One region of the uncultured Cloacibacillus sp. genome, then DNA from elsewhere that is predicted to be linked to it. Evidence: riboswitches for the same ligand, from Rfam matches in the RefSeq annotation. Region 1 holds a riboswitch; the other holds the start of a gene.

Evidence for each region. Region 1 has a riboswitch for molybdenum cofactor ahead of ABGT66_RS01880 (substrate-binding domain-containing protein). Riboswitches for the same ligand answer to the same signal wherever they lie in the genome.
Region 2: linked by a shared signal. The riboswitch ahead of ABGT66_RS12330 (response regulator) and the one ahead of ABGT66_RS01880 (substrate-binding domain-containing protein) in region 1 are both predicted to bind molybdenum cofactor.

Annotation. Positions count from the first base shown of each region.
Region 1 is NZ_CAWUXW010000001.1:413,285-422,736, forward strand. It holds gene ABGT66_RS01865 (energy-coupling factor ABC transporter ATP-binding protein) at 1-741, opposite strand, end outside; gene ABGT66_RS01870 (substrate-binding domain-containing protein) at 794-1,633, opposite strand; gene ABGT66_RS01875 (ABC transporter permease) at 1,674-2,369, opposite strand; gene ABGT66_RS01880 (substrate-binding domain-containing protein) at 2,437-3,288, opposite strand; molybdenum cofactor riboswitch at 3,377-3,494, opposite strand; molybdenum cofactor riboswitch at 3,690-3,810, opposite strand; gene trkA (Trk system potassium transporter TrkA) at 3,971-5,332, shown strand; gene ABGT66_RS01890 (potassium transporter TrkG) at 5,345-6,796, shown strand; gene ABGT66_RS01895 (adenosylcobalamin-dependent ribonucleoside-diphosphate reductase) at 6,994-8,715, shown strand; gene ABGT66_RS01900 (DMT family transporter) at 8,813-9,452, opposite strand, start outside.
Region 2 is NZ_CAWUXW010000005.1:219,380-228,831, reverse strand. It holds gene ABGT66_RS12365 (BtpA/SgcQ family protein) at 1-667, shown strand, start outside; gene ABGT66_RS12360 (ribulokinase) at 708-2,378, shown strand; gene ABGT66_RS12355 (autoinducer 2 ABC transporter substrate-binding protein) at 2,393-3,406, shown strand; gene ABGT66_RS12350 (sugar ABC transporter ATP-binding protein) at 3,496-5,007, shown strand; gene ABGT66_RS12345 (ABC transporter permease) at 5,007-6,035, shown strand; gene ABGT66_RS12340 (ABC transporter permease) at 6,028-7,044, shown strand; gene ABGT66_RS12335 (methyltransferase domain-containing protein) at 7,176-7,931, opposite strand; molybdenum cofactor riboswitch at 8,083-8,202, shown strand; gene ABGT66_RS12330 (response regulator) at 8,281-8,976, shown strand.

The DNA.
Region 1 (9,452 bases):
GAACAGCGCCTGCCCGCCGGCGAAGGGGCGCGTCATGAAGCCGCCCTCGAGATGCCAGCCGCCGCGGAAGATGTTCTCCGCGCCCGTGCCCGCGACGCGGCCTCCGTAGAGGCTGACGACGTTCGACGCTATCTCGTAGAGCCACGCGGTGTCGTGCGTCGATACGATTACCGCCGCGCCGTATTCGCGCGAGGCGCGCACCGCGGCCTCCATCACGAGCTGCGCGCTCGCCTCGTCGACGTTCGCGGTCGGCTCGTCCAGGAGCAGCGCCTTCGGCCTCAGCGCAAGGCGCGCGGCGAGCGCGACGCGCTGCACCTCGCCGCCCGAAAGCCTGTACCACGGGCGCGAGGCAAACTCCTCGGGCGCGAGGCCGACCGCTTCGAGGCTCTCGCGCACGCGCGCATCGATGAGCCGCTTCTCCGCGCCGCGCAGCCGCAGGCCGTAGGCGACGTTCTCAAAGACCGAGCGCTTGAGCAGGTACGACTCCTGGAGCAGATAGGTGACCTCGCGCCGAATCTCGCGCTCGCGCCCAGCCGCGGGGCGTCCGTCGAAAATTATCTCGCCGGATGCCGGAATGAGGAAGGCGAGCACCTTCAGCAGCGTGGACTTGCCGCCGCCGTTCGGCCCGACGACGCCGGTGACGCAGCCCGCGTCTATGGAAAGCTCCGCGATGTCGAGGTTCGGGCGGCCTTTTTCGTAGCTCTGTCTGAGATTATGGATTTCGTAAAGCGGCGTGCTCATGTCGTGAAGCTGCGGGGCGGCGGGAAATCCCGCCGCCTCCGCCGCGCGGGAGTTATTTCCCGTGCTTCTTATTCCATTCGTCGGAGTTCGGGAAGAAGAGCGGCTCCCCGTACTGGTCGACCTTGAAATCCTTGATTATCGTCTGCGCCTCGTCGCCGCAGAGCCAGTCGACGAAGGCCACGACGTCCTTGTTGTTGACGTTCGGGAAGCGCTTCGGGCTCACTTCGATAGCCGCGATGAGGTTGAGCAGTATCGGGTCGCCCTCGACGAGCGGGACGATGTCGATTTTATTCTTCTTCGTGAGGTAGGTGGCGCGGTCCATCAGCGTGTAGGCTCCGCGGCGGTTCGTGAACTCCGTCGTGTGGCCGTTGCCGAGCTTGCCGAGCGAGAAGACCGTGTACCAGGCGTCCTTTTCGCCGTCCGGGGTGATTCCCGCAGCCTTCCAGACGTTCATCTCGGCGACGTGCGTGCCGGACATGTCGCCGCGGCTGACGAACTCGACGTCGGAGGCGGCGATTTTCTTAAACGCCTCGGCGGCGGACTTCATTCCCTTGATTCCCGCGGGGTCGTCCTTCGGGCCGAGGATTACGAAGTCGTTGTACATGATGTCGCGGCGGTTCTGCCCGTAGCCTTCGGCGATGAATTTATCCTCGAGAGCGCGCGCGTGGACGACGACCATGTCGAAGTCCCCGCCCTTCGCCTTTTCGAGCGTCGCGCCCGTTCCGGCCTTTTCGATGACGAATTCCGTCCCCGTCTTAGCCTTGAAGGTCTCGGCGAGCAGCGGGATTATGCCGGCGTCGACGGGGCCGATGGTGCTCGAGAGCTTTATCGTGCCCGCGAAGGCCGGAGAGCATATCAGAAGAGCGGCGAGAGCTATTGCAAACTTTTTCATAAGAAACACACCGTCCGTAATTTTATATTTTTTTGAAGCCTCAGTTCTGGCTCCTGCGGCGCAGGAAGGTCAGCGAAATGTTGAGAAGCAGCGAAATAAGTATGAGGATGACGCCGAGCGCTATGCCGAGCGCGAATTCGCCCTTGCCCGTCTCGAGCGTTATCGCCGTCGTTATCGTGCGCGTGTGCCATTTGATGTTGCCGCCGAGCATCATCGCCGAGCCGACCTCGCCGACGATGCGCCCGAAGGCCGTGAGCGCCGCGACGAGTATCATGAAGCGCGCCTCCCAGAGGCTCGTGAGCGCAAGACGCCCGCCCGACGCGCCGAGCGTCATGAGAGTCTGGCGCAGGCGGCTGTCGAGCCCTTCAATCGCCGCCGCCGTGTAGGCCGCGACTATCGGCGTGCCGAGTATCACCTGGCCTATCGCCATGCCGCGTACCGTGAAGAGCAGCTCCCAGTCGCCGAGCGGGCCGCGCCGCGAAATGAATGCGTAGACGAGCAGCCCGATGACGACGGTCGGAAGCGCGAGCAGCGTGTCCGTCACGGTGCGCACGGCGCGCTTTCCGGGAAAGTCGAAGTATCCTAGCAGAAAGCCCGTGGGAAGGCCGAAGAGCAGGACGCCCGCCATCGACAAGGCCGTGAGCTTGAAGGTGGTCACGACGATGACGGCCGTCTCCTCGTCCATCGTGAGGAGCATTCTGAAGGCCTGTATAAATCCCTCGGCTATGAAGTCCATGCGCGGCTGTCTCCGGATACGTTAAGACGCGCCGCGTGTGGGCGGCGCGTCCGCAAATTCTGCGATATTACTTCGCGGGGTCGGCGTCGGGGAAGAAGAGCTGCTTCCCTTCGAGCTTGAAGTTCGCGATGTCCTGCTGGACCTTCGGCGAGGTGATCCACTCGATGTACTTCACCGCGAGGTCGTGCTTCGCCTCGGGGTGCTTCTCGGGGTTGACCGCCATGACGCTGTACTTGTTGAGAAGCTCGGCGTCTCCCTCGCAGATGATGACGAGGCCCTCGCGTCCGTCGAGACCGGCGTCATACTTGATGAAGGTGCCGCGGTCGGTGAGCGCGTAGCCGCCCTGCTCCTCGGCGATGTTGATCGTCTTGAGCATTCCCTGGCCCGTCTGCACGTACCAAGCGGCCTTGTCGAAGTCCTTCACTCCGGCCTTGTCGAGGAGCTTGAGCTCGGCGGTGTGCGTGCCGGATTTGTCGGCGCGGCTGACGAGCTTCTGCTGCTTCTCGGCTATCGTCGCTATCGCTTCGATGACGGGCTTGCCCTTGACGCCCGCGGGGTCGTTAGCGGGGCCGATGAGGACGAAGTCGTTGTACATAACCTTGCGGCGGTCTACGCCGTAGCCCTCGGCCTCGAACTTGTCTTCCTGCGACGGGGCGTGCGTCAGCACGACGTCGACGTCGCCGTTGCGTCCGAACTCAAGAGCCTTGCCCGTTCCGACCGCGACCCACTGCACGTCGATGCCGGTGTCCTTGAGGCAGATCGGCGCGAGATAGTCGAGCAGTCCGGTGTCGTCGGTGCTCGTCGTCGTCGCCATACGGAGAACGGGCGCCTTGTCGGCCGCGGCCGCGAGCGAGGCGAAAGCCAGCACGCAGACCGCGAGCAGCAGCGCGATTAAAGAACCTTTTTTGTTGATACGCATGGGTATAAACCCCTCCTCGTGAGATTTATGCTGCGTCTACAGCCTTTATGTATCCGTCACGGAAAGAAGGGAGGCGGGTAAGGTACGGCCCGCGGCGCAAAGTCCCCTTTCCGCAGTGGGAGACGGCGACGTTTCCATCGCCGCCCTGACGTCCGGCGCTCATGGCGCAAGCTTTAGAAGGGCCGGATTCAGGGACGCAGGCGCTCGTTTTCCGAAAAGCGCGGACGAGAGCGCCCGTCGCGGCTATTGTACACTATTTAGCTCGTTTTGCGCCACAGTCGGGGACTAAAAAGAACAGAACCCGCGGCGGACGTTGGGGGCGTCCGCCGCGGGCGGAGAAAATTGTGTGATCCGCTGAAAAAAGAAAAAGACCGTCCTCTCGAGAGTACGGCCTTTGTAATATACAATGCAGCCGTTCGCCTTTCCGGAGGGAGGCCGCCGCGTTTCCGCCGTCGACCCTGTCGGCCTGGAGTCCGTAGGCTTTCACCCTTAGGCGCAGCAGGCTCGGAGAACCGTCCATATCCTTTGTCAGTGCTAAAATCTTACAACGAACGCGCGCGGATGGCAAGCGCCGCGCGCGCGCGTAAAAAATCGGTAAAACTGCGCTCCGTCAGAATTTGCAATAAACTGAAAATATCTTATACTGTACCGCACATATCTGCCGAAAAGGGAGAGATTGGCTTTGCGCATCGTAATAGTCGGAGCGGGAGAGGTCGGATACAGCGTAGCGAGGAACCTCTCGGCTGACGGTCACGACATCGTAATAGTCGAAGAAGACGAAGAGCGCGCGGCGCAGGCCGAAGAGACGCTCGACGTAATGGTGGTGAACGGCAACGGCGCGCGGCCCAGCGTGCTCGCGAAGGCGGGGATAACGGGCAAAAAGTCCGACGTCATGATGCTCATCGCCTGCACCAACAGGGACGAGGTCAACCTCATGGCCTGCTGGATAGCGAAGCGCTCGGGCGTGCCGCACGTGATAGCGCGCGCGGTCGGCCTCGAGTTCACAGACAACGAAAGCTGGGCGAACGACCTCGGCATCGACATGCTCGTGTCGCCGGAGCGTTCCGTCGCGAAGGATATAGAAGAGCTGCTCGAAGTGCGCGCGGCTCTGCACACAACGGAAATAGCGGGAGGGCGCGCCGGCATATACCTCTTCCGCGTCGCTCAGGACTCGCCGCTCTGCGGCCTTCCTTTATATGAAATACGCAAACGCAACCCCAAAATGATAATGCTCGTCGTCTGGGTCAAGAGCGGCGAGGACTCCTTCGTCCCGAAGGCATCCTACGCGCTGCAGCCCGGCGACCTCTGCTACACGATGTGCTACCGCTCGCAGATTCTCGAAATCGAGCGCCTCTTCCAGCCCGCGAAGTCGAAGCGGCTGAAGCGCGTATTCATCATCGGCGCGGGAAAGATCGGACATCAGACGGCGGAAAGGCTGCTCGCGCACATACGCGGCATCGACCTGCGCATCGTCGACGAGGACCGCGCGAAGTGCGAGAAGTTCGCGGGCGAGCTGCCGCGCGCGATGATTTTATGCGGCAACGGCGCGGACGCGGAATTCCTTAAATCCGAGGGCATAACGGACGCCGACGGCTGCGTCGCCGCGACGGAGCACGACGAGACGAACCTCATGCTCGCGGTACTCGCGAAGACGCTCGGCGTATCGAAGAGCATCGCCGTCGTGCGCAACCACAACTACCTCGGCATGACGAACCACATCCCCGTGGACGCGATAGTGAACCGCAACCAGACGCTCGCCGACGTGATAACGCGCAGCGTCCGCTACCCCGGAACGTCGAACGTCCTCACAGTCCTCGAGGAGATAAGCGCCGAGGCCGTGGAGACGACCGTCGCCTCCGGCTCGACGGCCGACGGTAAAAAGCTGATGGAGCTGACGATGCCGGAGGGCTCGCTCATCGGACTGCTCGACCGCGGCGGCGAGATGCTGATACCGACGGGGCAGACGGAGCTCCGGGGCGGGGACAAGATAATAATCTTCGGCACTGCCGCCTCGATGGAAGCGGCGCTCGCGATTTTCGGATAGGGGCGCGCCGTCTTGAATTACGCGATAGTCGCCAAGTTTCTGGCAATGATAACTTTCACGGTCACGGTTTCGATGGGCTTTCCGTTCATCTGGGCCGTGGCTGACGGTACGCGCGACATCAAAGCGTTCCTGCTTTCCGCGCTCGCGGGTCTCGCGCTGTCGGGCCTCCTCGCGCTCGCGGGACGCGGCGCGAACCGCGGCAGCATGGGTGCGCGCGAGGCTATCGCATGCGTCACGCTCGCGTGGATAGCCGCTTCGTTCGTCGGCTGCCTTCCATACATATTCGACGGCACGATACCCTCTTTCACCGACGCATATTTCGAGGCGATGTCCGGCTTCACGACGACGGGAGCATCCGTCATCCGCGAGATGGAGCCCGTGCCGCGCGGCATACTGATGTGGCGCGCGACGACGCACTGGCTCGGCGGCATGGGAATAGTCGTCCTCGTCATCGCGATGCTCCCGCTGCTCGGCGGCAACATGACCTACCTCTTCAAGGCCGAAAGCCCGGGCCCGACGCTCGAGAAGGTCAGCCCGCGCATCACCGAGATGGCGACGACGCTGTGGAAAATCTACGTCGGCATCACAATCGTCGGCGTCGTCCTGCTCATGGCGGGAGACATGAATTTCTACAACGCGATAGCGCATTCCTTCGCCGCCGTATCGACGGGAGGATTCTCGACGCACACCGCGAGCGTCGCGCACTACGACTCAGCATACCTCGACTACGTGCTCCTCTTCCTGATGTTCGCCTGCGGCGCGAACTTCACGCTGCATTTCGCGGCGCTGCGCGCGCGCACTCTGAAGCCCTACAAGGAGCCCGAGTTCCTCTTCTACACCGGCGTCGTCGTCATAGCGACGGCGCTCATCTGCGCGCACCTGCTCTGGGAAGGCGTCTACACGAGCTTCTGGGACGCGCTGCGCTTCAGCTCCTTCCAGGTCGTCAGCGTCATAACGACGACGGGCTTCATCACGGCTGACTACGCGCAGTGGCCATACTTCACGCAGCTCGTGCTGCTCGCGATAATGATGATAGGCGGCTGCGCCGGCTCGACGGCGGGCGCTATCAAATGCGTGCGCTTCCAGATAGTCATAAAGGCGGCCTTCGGCGAGCTCAAGAAGCTCGTCCACCCGAACGCCGTCGTAGTTGTGCGCCAGGGAGAGAAGGCGGTCAGCCCGCAGATGGTCTCCGCCGCCTCGTGCTTCATCGCGATCTACTTCATGATATGGGGCCTCTCCGCCATCGCGGTCAGCCTCACCGGCAACGACATAGTCACCTCAATCAGCGCCGTCTCCGCGACGCTGAGCAACGTCGGCCCCGGGCTCGCGGACGTCGGCCCTGTGGAGAACTTCGCCGACCAGGCGCCCTTCGCGAAGTGGGTCTACACCTTCGACATGCTCTGCGGCAGGCTTGAGATATACACGCTGCTCGCGCTCTTCACGCGCAGCCTGTGGCGTAAGTAGCGCGCTCCGCGCACATCTTATCCACACAGTTAATCACACTATGGATAGTGTTTGGTGGATAAGATGTCAATATATCTAGTGTCCTCAACCTTCTCAAAATAAAAAATTATGATATGATAAATGAGCCGGGCGGGCGGTACGCTCCGGCTCGTTTAATTAAAAATACCCGCCAGCATAATAATTGGAGGTTCTCAATTATGCTTATAAAGCCTGCGTTCAGCCCATCAGCGAAGGATATTCTGCGCGACCGTTACCTGTGGCGCGACGAGAACAGAAACCCCGTGGAGAAACCCGAAGAGATGCTCGTCCGCGTCGCGAAGAACGTCGCGGCGGCGGAGCGCACGCTCGCGGAGCAGTATAAATGGACCGACGAGTTCTACGAAATTATGGCGACTCTGCGCTTCCTGCCGAACAGCCCGACGCTGATGAACGCGGGACGCCCCGCGCCGCACGGACAGCTCGCGGCCTGCTTCGTCATCGGCATCGAAGACTCTATGGAAAGCATATGCGAGGCGCTGCGCAAGCAGATGCTCATACACAAGAGCGGCGGCGGCACGGGCTTCAACTTCTCGAAGCTCCGCCGCGAGGGCGCGAAGGTCAACTCGACCAACGGCCGCGCCTCCGGCCCCGTCTCGTTCATGGGGCTCTTCGACAAGGCGACCGAGACCGTCCAGCAGGGCGGCATGCGCCGCGGCGCGAACATGGGGATACTCAACATCGACCACCCCGACATCAGGAAATTCATCCACTGCAAGGACAAGGACGGCACGATAACGAACTTCAACATCTCCGTCGGCGTCTTCGACGATTTCATGGAAAAGGCCGTCGCCGACCCGCACGGCGAAGAGGCGGCGCTGCTTGAGGAAATCGCCGACTCCGCGTGGCGCACCGGCGACCCGGGGATAATCTTCCTCGACGCGATAAACCGCGGCAACACGACGCCGAACCTCGGCGAACTCATGAGCACGAACCCCTGCGGCGAGTCCCCGCTCTACCCGAACGAGGCCTGCAACCTCGGCTCGATAAACATCGCCTCGATGGTCAAGGACGGGAAATTCGACTTCGAAACGCTGAAGCAGGTCACGGCCGTCGCGACGCGCTTCCTCGACGACGTAATCGACGTCAACCACTACCCGCTGCCCGAGATAGCGGAGGCCGTAAAGCTCACGCGCAAGATCGGCCTCGGAGTCATGGGCTGGGCCGACCTGCTCTTCCAGCTCCGCATAGCCTACGACAGCGAGGAAGCCTACGCGCTCGCCGCTGAGATAATGGGGACCATACAGAACACCGCGCACGAGACCTCGGTCGCGCTCGGCAAGGAAAAGGGAATCCCGGAGCCGCTCGCGCACCTCGGACGCCGCAACGCGACGCTCACCTGCATCGCGCCGACCGGCACGATAGCTCTGCTCGCGAACTGCTCGTCGGGCATCGAGCCGCTCTTCGCGCTCGAGCACACGCGCGTCCGCACGCAGATAGACGGCACGAAGGTCGTCATGAAGCAGCGCAACCGCTGGTACGAGCAGGCCATCAAGGAAGGGCTGCCTGAGGACGTTATGAAAAAGGTCTTCGTAACCTCGCACGACGTTACGCCGACCGCGCACGTAAGAACGCAGGGTGTCTTCCAGCGCTACACCGACCTCGCAGTCTCCAAGACGGTCAACCTGCGCCACGAGTGCTGCGTCCGCGACGTGCTCGACGCCTACATCCTCGCCTGGAAAGAGGGCTGCAAGGGCATCACCGTCTACCGCGACGGCTCGAAGTCGAGCCAGGTCCTCTACCGCAAGGAAGACGAGAAGAAAGCCGAGTCGCTGACGGAGAGCGCGAACGTCCCGAAAGAGGCCGAGCCCGTCCCCGTAATGGCCGGAGCCCCCGCCGCCGCGCCGAGATTCCGCTTCGTTCTGAAAAGGCCGAAGGACTAGAAAATTTACGAAACGAACATAAGAGCCCGCCTCTCGCGCAAGAGGCGGGCTCTTTTCGTACCTTTATGCCGGCGCGGAAGCCTGCTCCGCGGCCGCGTTATTTTTTCTTCCTCAGCGCGGGGACGGCTTCTACTATTATTACGCCCGCGAAGATGAGCGCGGAGGCTATGAAGATGCGCCAGGTCATCGGCTCGCCGATGAAGACGACGCCGAGCAGGCTGCCGAAGATGCCGGAGGTGGAGAGCAGTATCGCGACGTGCGTCGGGCTTGTGAATTTCTGCGCCGCGGTCTGGAGGACGAGCGTCAGCGCACAGCCGATCGTGCCCGCGTAAATCACGGCGAGCCACGCCGCGCGTCCGATTTCCGCGGGCACGGGCTCGAAGGCGAGCGCGCAGATGGCCGAGCATATCATCGTGCCCGCGGCCTGCCAGCACGCTAGGCCGCAGGCGTCCTCGCCCGCTACGAATTTTTCGACGAGCAGAATGTAGCCCGTGATGCAGAGCATGGCGAAGGCGGAGAGCGCGTCGCCGGGGTTCACTCGGAAGTTACCGTCGAGCATCAGGCCGCATAGCCCCGCGAGGCAGAGCGCGACCGAGACCATGACGTGCCAGCCAGGGAATTTTTTCGTAAGGAACCAGACGCAGAGCGGAACGAAGACGACGGACATCGAGACGATGAAGGACTGGTTGCCCGCCGTAGTGTAGAGCAGGCCGACCGCGCCCGAGAGATAGGCGAGG
Region 2 (9,452 bases), on a different contig from region 1:
CGATGCGCTTCAGGATGGCGGCGTTGACGCTATAATGTTTAGCAACGAATTCAGCCTTCCTTACCTGACCAAAGTTAATACAGAAACTGTCGCCGCGATGGCACGCGTTATTGGGGAACTGATGCCTAATATAGACGTGCCTTATGGTGTGAACGTGCTATGGGATCCTCAGGCGTCGCTTGACCTCGCAGCTGCCGTCGACGCGAAATTTATACGCGAAATATTCACTGGCGTTTATGCGAGCGACTTTGGATTATGGAATACTCACTGCGGAGAAGTCGTCAGGCATCAGAGGTCTATTGGAGCGGAAAACGTCAAGCTCCTTTTCAATATAGTACCGGAAGCTGCCAAGTACCTTGCAGACAGGGATATACGCCAAATAGCGAAGTCGACCGTATTCAACTGCAAACCGGATGCGCTGTGCGTCTCGGGGCTTACTGCCGGTTCCCCGACCGATATGAGTACGCTTAAGGAAGTCAAAGAAGAGGTCCCGGAAACGGTCGTATTCGCAAATACTGGCTGCCGTAAGGAAACTATTGCGCGCCTGCTTGAAATAGCTGATGGAGCCGTTGTAGCCACAACGTTTAAGTACGACGGTAAGTTCGAGAATCAGGTCGATAGAAGACGTGTCAAGGAATTCATGGACGTCGTCAGGAGCGTACGCTGAACGCGGCGTGATATCCGTGATATAAAGGAAGTCTCTGTGGATGAGCAAATGCGTATTCGGATTTGACTTCGGTACGATGTCGTGCCGCGGTGTAGCGCTCAGCTTAAATGACGGTAAACTGCTTGCCTCGGCCGAAAAAGAATATTCAAACGGAGTGATATCTGGAAATCTGCCAAACAGCGATGTCGTGTTGCCTCCGGAATGGTTCCTTCAGTCTCCAGAGGACTGGATTGAGAGCATGGAATTTGTCTCGAAAAAGATGCTTTCAGACGGAGGAATTTCACCAGACGATGTCGTAGGCCTTGGAACTGATTTCACGAACTGTACGCTATTGCCCGTTCTCAGCGACGGAACGCCGTTGTGCATGATCGACAAATATAAACATTGTCCAAATGCCTGGCCGAAACTATGGAAACATCATGGCGCTCAAAAATATGCAGAAGAAATAGAAGATTACGCAAAGAAACATACAGATTGGTTAAAAATATATTTTGGCGGCAGCGTTTCGTCTGAATGGGTTTTTCCTAAAGTTATGCAGGTTCTTAGAGAAGACCCAGAAATATACCAAGCTGCAGATTATTTTATCGAGGCTGTCGACTGGATAGTTCAGTGGATGACAGGAGAAGTCACGCGGAACTATGGTATCCTTGGAGTGAATGCTTTCTGGATAAAAGGCCGAGGTTTCCCTGATAATGATTTTCTTGGCGCTCTCGCACCAGAACTAAAAAACATCGGCGAAATGAAACTCTCCGGACATCTTTTAAAGCCTGGCGATGCCGCTGGCCGTTTGACGAAAAAAGCTGCGGATCGTCTTGGTCTGACAGAGAGAACAGTCATTGCGGCAGGACACGGTGACAGCGCCGTCGTCGCAAGCGGCATTGGAGTCACGCAAAGCGGCAGCATGATACTCGTAATGGGAACAAGTACTTGTCACCAGATGCTGTATAAAGACTTGCAGCCTATTGACGGGGTATGTTCCATAGCCGCAGACGGCATGATTCCAGGGCTTTACAGTTATGAGTCAGGACAGCCGGCGACCGGAGATGTGTTCTCTTGGTTCGCACATAACTGCGTTCCTGCTGAATACAAAGCCGAGGCGACGCTTCGCGGCGTAAACGTACTTGAAAGTTTAGGTGCAAAAGCTGCTGCTTTGAGACCCGCAGAATGTGGAATTCTTGCTCTGGACTGGCTCAATGGAAACAGAAGTATTTTATCAAATTACAATCTATCGGGGGCTATGATCGGGCTGACTATTTCTACCAAACCGGAGGAGATATACCGTTCTTTGGTTGAAGCGAATCTGTTCGGCTCACGTATGATCCTCGAAAATCATGAACGGGGAGGTGTAAAAATCGACAGAGTCCACGCCGTTGGCGGCATTCCGGCGAAAAGTCCGTGGATCATGCAGACCTGCGCAGATATTCTAGGCAGGGAAATATCTGTCCCATGCATTGACAATATTTCTGCGCGCGGTGCAGCCGTATGCGGTGCGGTCGCTGTCGGCGGAACTGAAGGTTGCGCAGATTTTTATGAGGCGGCAGAACGGCTTGTTCCGAAAACAGAGCGTATCTATACGCCGGTCCCGGACAATGTCATCGTGTATGACGAGCTCTATCGTTTTTATACTGAGCTGCACGATATGTTCGGTCGGAACAGTAAAATGATGAAAATTCTGAAGGATTTGCGGCTTCGGAGTTTATCGTGTAAGTAGAAGGAGGGGACCACGTGAAACAGAAATTAATGAGTTTGCTGCTTGTACCGATAGCGGCGTTCTTGTTTGGAGGATTCGCTCTCTCCAGCGCTCCTGCGTACGCTGAAGGTAAAGACTATACCATAGCCGTCGTTGTTAAAGATATGTCCGACCCATGGTTCCTGCGTATGCAGGAAGGCGTTGACGCGTTTGCTGACGAAAGCGGAGTCAATTGCTACGTGAAAGGGCCGTCAAAGACGGACTCGGCAGAGCAGATCCAGGTAATTGAAACGCTGATCGTGCAGGATATAGACGCTCTCTGCGTCGTCCCGATCGACCCGGAAGCCTGTAAGCCAACGCTGAAAAAAGCAATGGACAAGGGCATCAAAGTCATTACGCACGAAGCTGCTGGTTTTGAGATGTGCGATTATGACCTCGAAGCCTTCAACAACCAGGAATATGGCGAAGCGATGATGGACGAACTCGCAAAGCAGATGGGCGAAGAAGGAAGTTACGTGACTATGGTTGCGTTCCTGTCGTCTGTTTCGCACAACCAGTGGATGGATGCAGCCGTCGCACACCAGCAGAAAAAATATCCAAAGATGACGCTGATTCCGGAAAAGCGTATCGAGTGTGAAGACAATATGGATATGGCCTATAACAAGGCAAAAGAAATTATTAAAAAATATCCTGATATAAAGGGCTTCATCGGTGCGTCCAGCTATGACCCGCCGGGAGCTGCGAAAGCTATAGACGAGCTTGGAATGACCGGCAAAATGTTCGCCGTCGGAACTGGCGTACCGTCAGTCTCGGGCCCCTACCTTAAGTCCGGTTCTAACCCGTGCGTGCTTTGCTGGGATCCCGCTGGTGCAGGACAGGCAATGTGCAAGCTTGCCATCATGTGCCTCGACGGCAAGCAGGCTGATATTAAAGCAGGTCTCGACCTCGGTATAGATGGTTATAACAAACTCAACGCCGACGGTAAGAACTTGAGCGGAAACGCGGTTTTGGTAATCAATAAGGACAATATGGATAAGTATCAGTTCTAGCTTCTGAGGACTGACGCTGCATGCACGCCTGCGCATTCGGAGCGTGCGGATGCGTGGGCTTGTTTTTTCTGTGACAGTGGGGAATCATAATGAGAGATACATTATTAGAGGTACGCGGTATATCGAAGCGTTTTGGAGGGGTCAAAGCGCTGGATAAAGTCGATCTTGCGATAGGCAGAGGGGAAATACACTGCCTTCTTGGCGAAAACGGCAGCGGAAAATCCACTCTCATCAAGATCGTATCTGGTTTTTATCAGCCTGACGAAGGCGAGATAATATTTGATGGCATCTCTTATAAACATCTGACGATCAATCAGTCCATTCAGCTTGGCATACAGGTTATATACCAGGATATGTCTATTTTCCCGAATCTGACGGTCGCAGAAAACATAGCTTTGAATTATGAACTTTACAGCAAAAAGAGACTAGTGAGCTGGAAAAATGTATACAAGATAGCAAGGCAGTCTCTGGAACATATAGGAATTGAGCTGCCTCTTGATGCAGAGGTTGGAACGCTTTCTGTCGCAGACAAACAGCTTATCGCGATAGCACGCTCCATTTTGCATAACTCGAAGCTGATCATAATGGACGAGCCGACGTCAGCACTTACAAGACGAGAGGTAGATAAGCTGTTCAAGGTTATACGACAGCTTCAGAGCGAAGGCATATCGGTACTTTTCATTAGTCATAAATTAGACGAAGTTTTTGAAATAGCTGAGCGTTTTACTATTTTCCGTAATGGGAAGCTTATAGTCACTGATGATGCAAAAAATGTAGATAACGAAAGTTTTGTCTACTACATGACTGGGCGCAAGATCGAAGAAAATTATTTCGTACCGGATGAGATCGATAGATCTCGGAGCATCTTTAAAGTAGAGAATCTATGCCTCAAAAACGGCTTTGAAAATATAAATTTTGAGATCTATCCTGGGGAGATTTTAGGTATAACTGGACTTCTGGGGTCAGGGCGCACTGAGCTCGCAAAAGCGCTTTTCGGTCTTTATTCCGCAGATAAGGGCTGTATCTATATCGACGGGAAGGAAACCTCGATTCGGACTCCGATGGACGCGCTGAAGCTCAATGTCGCATATGTACCGGAAGACAGACTTACTGAGGGATTGTTCTTGACGCAGTCAATTGAAAACAATATGATTGCCGCTCATATCGACGGTATCAAGAAGAGCAATGGGATTGTGGACTTCGATAAAGGACGAGCCGATTCTAAAAAGTGGGTTGCAGATCTGGGAATAAAACTTGATAAACTTGAAGACGGCATCCAGACTCTGTCTGGAGGTAACCAGCAGAAAGTGGTCCTTGGAAAATGGCTTGAAACTTCGCCGAAAGTGCTTATACTCAACGGGCCTACTGTAGGCGTCGACATCGGAGCCAAGTTCGATATTCATAATTACTTGAGGGCTCTGGCCCAGCAAAAGAATATGGCTATCATATTGATTTCGGACGATATCAGCGAGATATTAATGAACTGCAACCGTATATTAATTATCAAAAATGGAAAAATCGTCAGTGAACATAAAAATACAGACCTGACGGTGGAAACACTTCAAAACCTTATCACGGGTAAGAAAGAGGCTGTTCTGTAATGAAGACGCTACTTAGACGCAGCGAGTTTTATGTGACGCTGATAATCATAGCTCTTTCTTTCATAATACAGGCTAAGAGCGGACAGTTTTTTACTGCGAACAATCTTGTAGACTTAGTGAGGAGCCTTATAGTTCCAGGGATGATGGCTGCTGGATTGCTTATGGTTATCGCATCTGGGAATATAGACGTTTCGTTTCCTTATAATGCAATGCTCTGTATGTTCTTTGTTACAAAGTTGTTTCAAACTACCCACTATACCGGCCCAGTCGTATGGGGATTTGTACTCGCTGGGGCTATCGGACTGCTTCTTGGTGTGATAAACGGCGTGCTAGCCGCTTGGCTGAGACTTCCCACGCTTATAATCACACTTGGCACATGCAGTATATATCTTGGCTTTACACAAGGGGTGCTGAAAAGCAGGGTAATCTCGTCTCTGCCTGCACCGCTTGCCGACATGGCTGCGGCGAACCTCTTTTCGGTCAGGAGCGCGGCGACTGGCCTAGGCAGTTCGATGCATGTCAGTATATTCCTCTTGATAGCCGTACTCCTGATAGTGCATTTTATATTGAAGTATACGCTCCTTGGTAGAGGGATATATGCGGTCGGCGGAGACATGGTCGCTGCTGAAAGGGCCGGTTTCAATGTTGCTTTCATACGTATTTTTGTCTTTGCGTTCATGGGCATCATAGGCGGCATTGCAGGACTGACGCAGGTTACTCTTTCTGGAATATGTCAGATAAACTTTTTCGACGGATACGAAATGACCATCATTGCAGCTGTCGTGCTTGGCGGTGCAAGTATCTCCGGAGGAAACGGTACTGTATTTGGTACTTTTCTTGGCGTGCTATTGATGAAGCTTATCTCAAACAATTTGATACTGCTCGGCATACCGACGAACTGGAGTAAGTTTATGACTGGGATACTTATAATCGCGGGAGTGAGCATGTCCGCCTATAAGCTGCTTTCTGCTGAAAGAAAAGTCTCTGGCAATATATTAGAAAACAAAGAAGGTTCTGACCATGAATAAGAACAGTTCCAGCATGCGCGGTCTGCTGCAGAAGAACGCCAACAACGTTAAATTGATAGTGATGTTTCTGCTCTCAGTTGCGGTACTTTACATCGCTACGCATGGGGCGTTTTCTTGGGAACAGCTGGGACTCGTTGCATATCTTTTCCCAGAAATGGGCGTCTTGGCTTTGGGAATGATGTTGGCGATGGTCAGCGGAGGCATCGATCTAACCGTCGTAGCTGTGGCTGATTTGGCTGGTATAGTCGGCTGCATGTTTATGAAAGCCGTGATGCCGGAAGGAGCTTCATTACTCGTCCAGGTCGCTGTTCTTATAGCTACCGTCATGTTAAGTCTTTTGGTCGGAGCGCTTTGCGGAATACTATCCGGTAGTTTTATAGCCCGTATAGGTATTCCTGCAATGGTTGCCACGCTTGGTGCGTCTGACATAATTCTTGGCATGGCTATAGGTATAACGAACGGCTCATCAATAAGAGGACTCCCGCCGATCTTAAATCATGTCGTAAACTATAAACTGTTTGAGATAATCCCGGTTACCGCGTTAGTCTTTGCCGTCTGTGCATGCGTTGTCGCTTTCATATTGTATAAGACTTCTCTTGGGTTCAAAATTTATATGGTAGGTTCGAATAAAGTAGCGTCGCGTTTTTCCGGCATAAACAACACAAGAGTTATCACGCTTACGTATATGATAAGCGGTATGCTTTCTGCCGTATCAGGACTTCTTATGTGCGGCCATTTCAATTCTGCACGGTCGGATTTCGGTAAATCATACCTCATGCCGGCTATCCTTATATGCGTACTTGCCGGGGTAAATCCCAATGGCGGTAAAGGTAAGGTCATGGGACTTGTAATAGCTGTCGTGATCCTTCAGACGCTTTCCTCTGGATTTGCAATGTTCCAGAATATATCGGATTATTACAAGAATCTGATTTGGGGACTCGTGCTTATCGCTGTAATGATAGCAAATGTAGTTTCAGAAAGACGGAATAGTAAGAAAACAAATAGCTGATTACTAGACGATATATTCTAAATTTAAACTTAGCGCTCCTAGCTTATGTGGTCAGTTAGGAGCGCTAAATTGTTCTTTATACTATTATAATAGATTTATAATAGTATAATCATTGCTTTTGCCTCCGTCGGCTACTCCTCCGGCTTCACTGCGAGGAACCTCAGACGCACATAATCGGCATTCCAGCCGTTGGCGTCGCTGTAGAGCATCGGGCGGCAGTAGTCCTCGACTTCCTTATAAAAAGCTTCTTTCTCTTCCGACGTAAAGCCGTCGGTGTGGCTCGCGGAGAACACCTCGAGCCAGCGGCGCAGGCCGTGGACCAGCGGCGTCGGGCGGTCGATGCGCGCGATGAACTTCACCTGAAAGCCCTGGTTTTCGAGAATGTCGGAGAAAGTGCCGAGCTCCGGGAACTTCCACGGGTTGCGCGCCTTGTAGTCTATGCCGCGCTTGATCAGCGCGATCTTCATGCCCTCGCGTATGACGCGCACGCAGCCCTCGCCTCCGCACTCGGCGGCGAAGCGCCCGCCCGGCTTCAGCAAATTCCAGACGCGGCGCACGACGGCGTACTGGTCCGGCATCCAGTGCAGCGCGTCGTTGCTCAGCACCGCGTCGAACTTTTCATCCATCTTCAGCGTCTGCGCGTCGGCGAGCCTCGCGTCCACTCCCGCCGTGCGCGCAGCCTCGACCATCTCGGGGCTCGAGTCCGTCCCGACGACGGTGCAGCCCGCCGCGGCGAGCTCCTTCGCGAGCACTCCCGTGCCGCAGCCGAGGTCGAGTATCCTTTCTCCGGCCTTCGGCTCAAGCAGCTCTATCACGGCCCGCCCCATCTCGGGGACGAAGTCCGCGCTCTTTCTGTATTCCTGCGGATTCCATATCTGATTCGTCATAGAGGGCACCTCTTTCCATGAATTGAGCGAGCGGCTCTTATGTGCGCTTCTATTATATACAACTTGCCGCCGCGGCGCATTTGCGAATCGCGCGGCGGCGCGCGCGCTTGTTGACAAGTGCACCTCAGTTGTTATAATCAAAAGCGGTTAAAAGTGAATAATACCCCGAGCCTGCCGACCTGCGGAAGCGCGCTTCTATGGCGTCAGGCCGATGGGTGCCCGCGGAAACGCCGGCGCCTCCCGTTTGGAAAGGGGAAAAGGATTCATGACTGAGCGCCCGCGCGCCCTTTTCCCGTTCCCGTACCCGCGGGAGCCCCGGCACAAAATACACGAGAGGGGGAACGGAGCGTTGCGCAGCCTGAAAGTCCTCATAGCCGAATCAGACCCGCTGCTTCAAAAATTATATTCCGACGTGATCCTCAACGACACATCCTTCACGCTGCTGAAGAGGGTCGACACCGGGCCGCAGATGTTCGAGGCGATGCGCTGCGTCGACGTCGACCTCGTGCTGCTCGACCTCTACCTCAAGGAGTTCAGCGCCTTCGACGAAATCGACGAGCTGCGCAAGGAGTTCCCGCGCACCGACTACATCGTCGTCTCGTCTGGCGACAACCCGGAGCTCGTGCGCAAAGCGATATGCGCGGGCGTCTTCGAGTTTCTCGTCAAACCCTTCTCGTTCGACCGGCTGCGCGCCGCGCTCAAAAATTACCAGATCTACCATCATTCGCTGACCGGGCGCACGAGCCCGTGGCAGCAGGAGGACATAGACGCGCTCGTCGCGATGAAGACGCACGACCCCTCGTGGGCCAACAACCGCACGATACCGAAGGGGCTGCAGCTCAAGTGCCTCAACGACATCGAGTCCTTCCTCAAGGAGAACGAAGGAACCTTCTCCGCGCAGGAGGTCGGCGACCGCCTCGGCATCTCGCGCTCGACGGCGCGCCGCTATCTTGAATTTCTGACGCTCAGCGAGCGCGTGGTCGTCGAGTACGCCTACCGCCGCGTCGGCCGCCCCGAGAAACGCTACCGCATGGCGCTGCTCTAGCGCTGAATTTACGAAAATCCGATGACTTCACGTCCCGCCGCGAAGCTTACGCGGCGGGACGAATTTTATGCGCGCCTCAGAGCGCCGCGCCGCGCCATAAACGCGCGCCCTTCCCCGCACGAACTGCGCACGCGCCGGAAGCGCGGCAGTCCGCGCGCGCGCCGCGCCGCCCGGCAAACGCGCGCGGCCCGTGCGTAAATTACGCCTGCGCCGTGAGCGCCAGGCGCTTCCGCACGATATTCGTCCTCGCCCTGCGCCGCGCGTCCGCGCGTAAATTGCGCGCGCTTCGCCGAAGCCGCGCCCGCGGCCGTAATTTTGCGCAGCTTCCCCGTGCGCGCCGCTCTTTACAAATTTTCTCCGTGAATTTTAATAAACATAAATCGACCAGAAAGGCGCACAACATTCCTAATTTCAACTAAATATTGCTCATTATTGTGTACTTTCGTATGATTTGTATAGAAAGTTTTGACATTTGT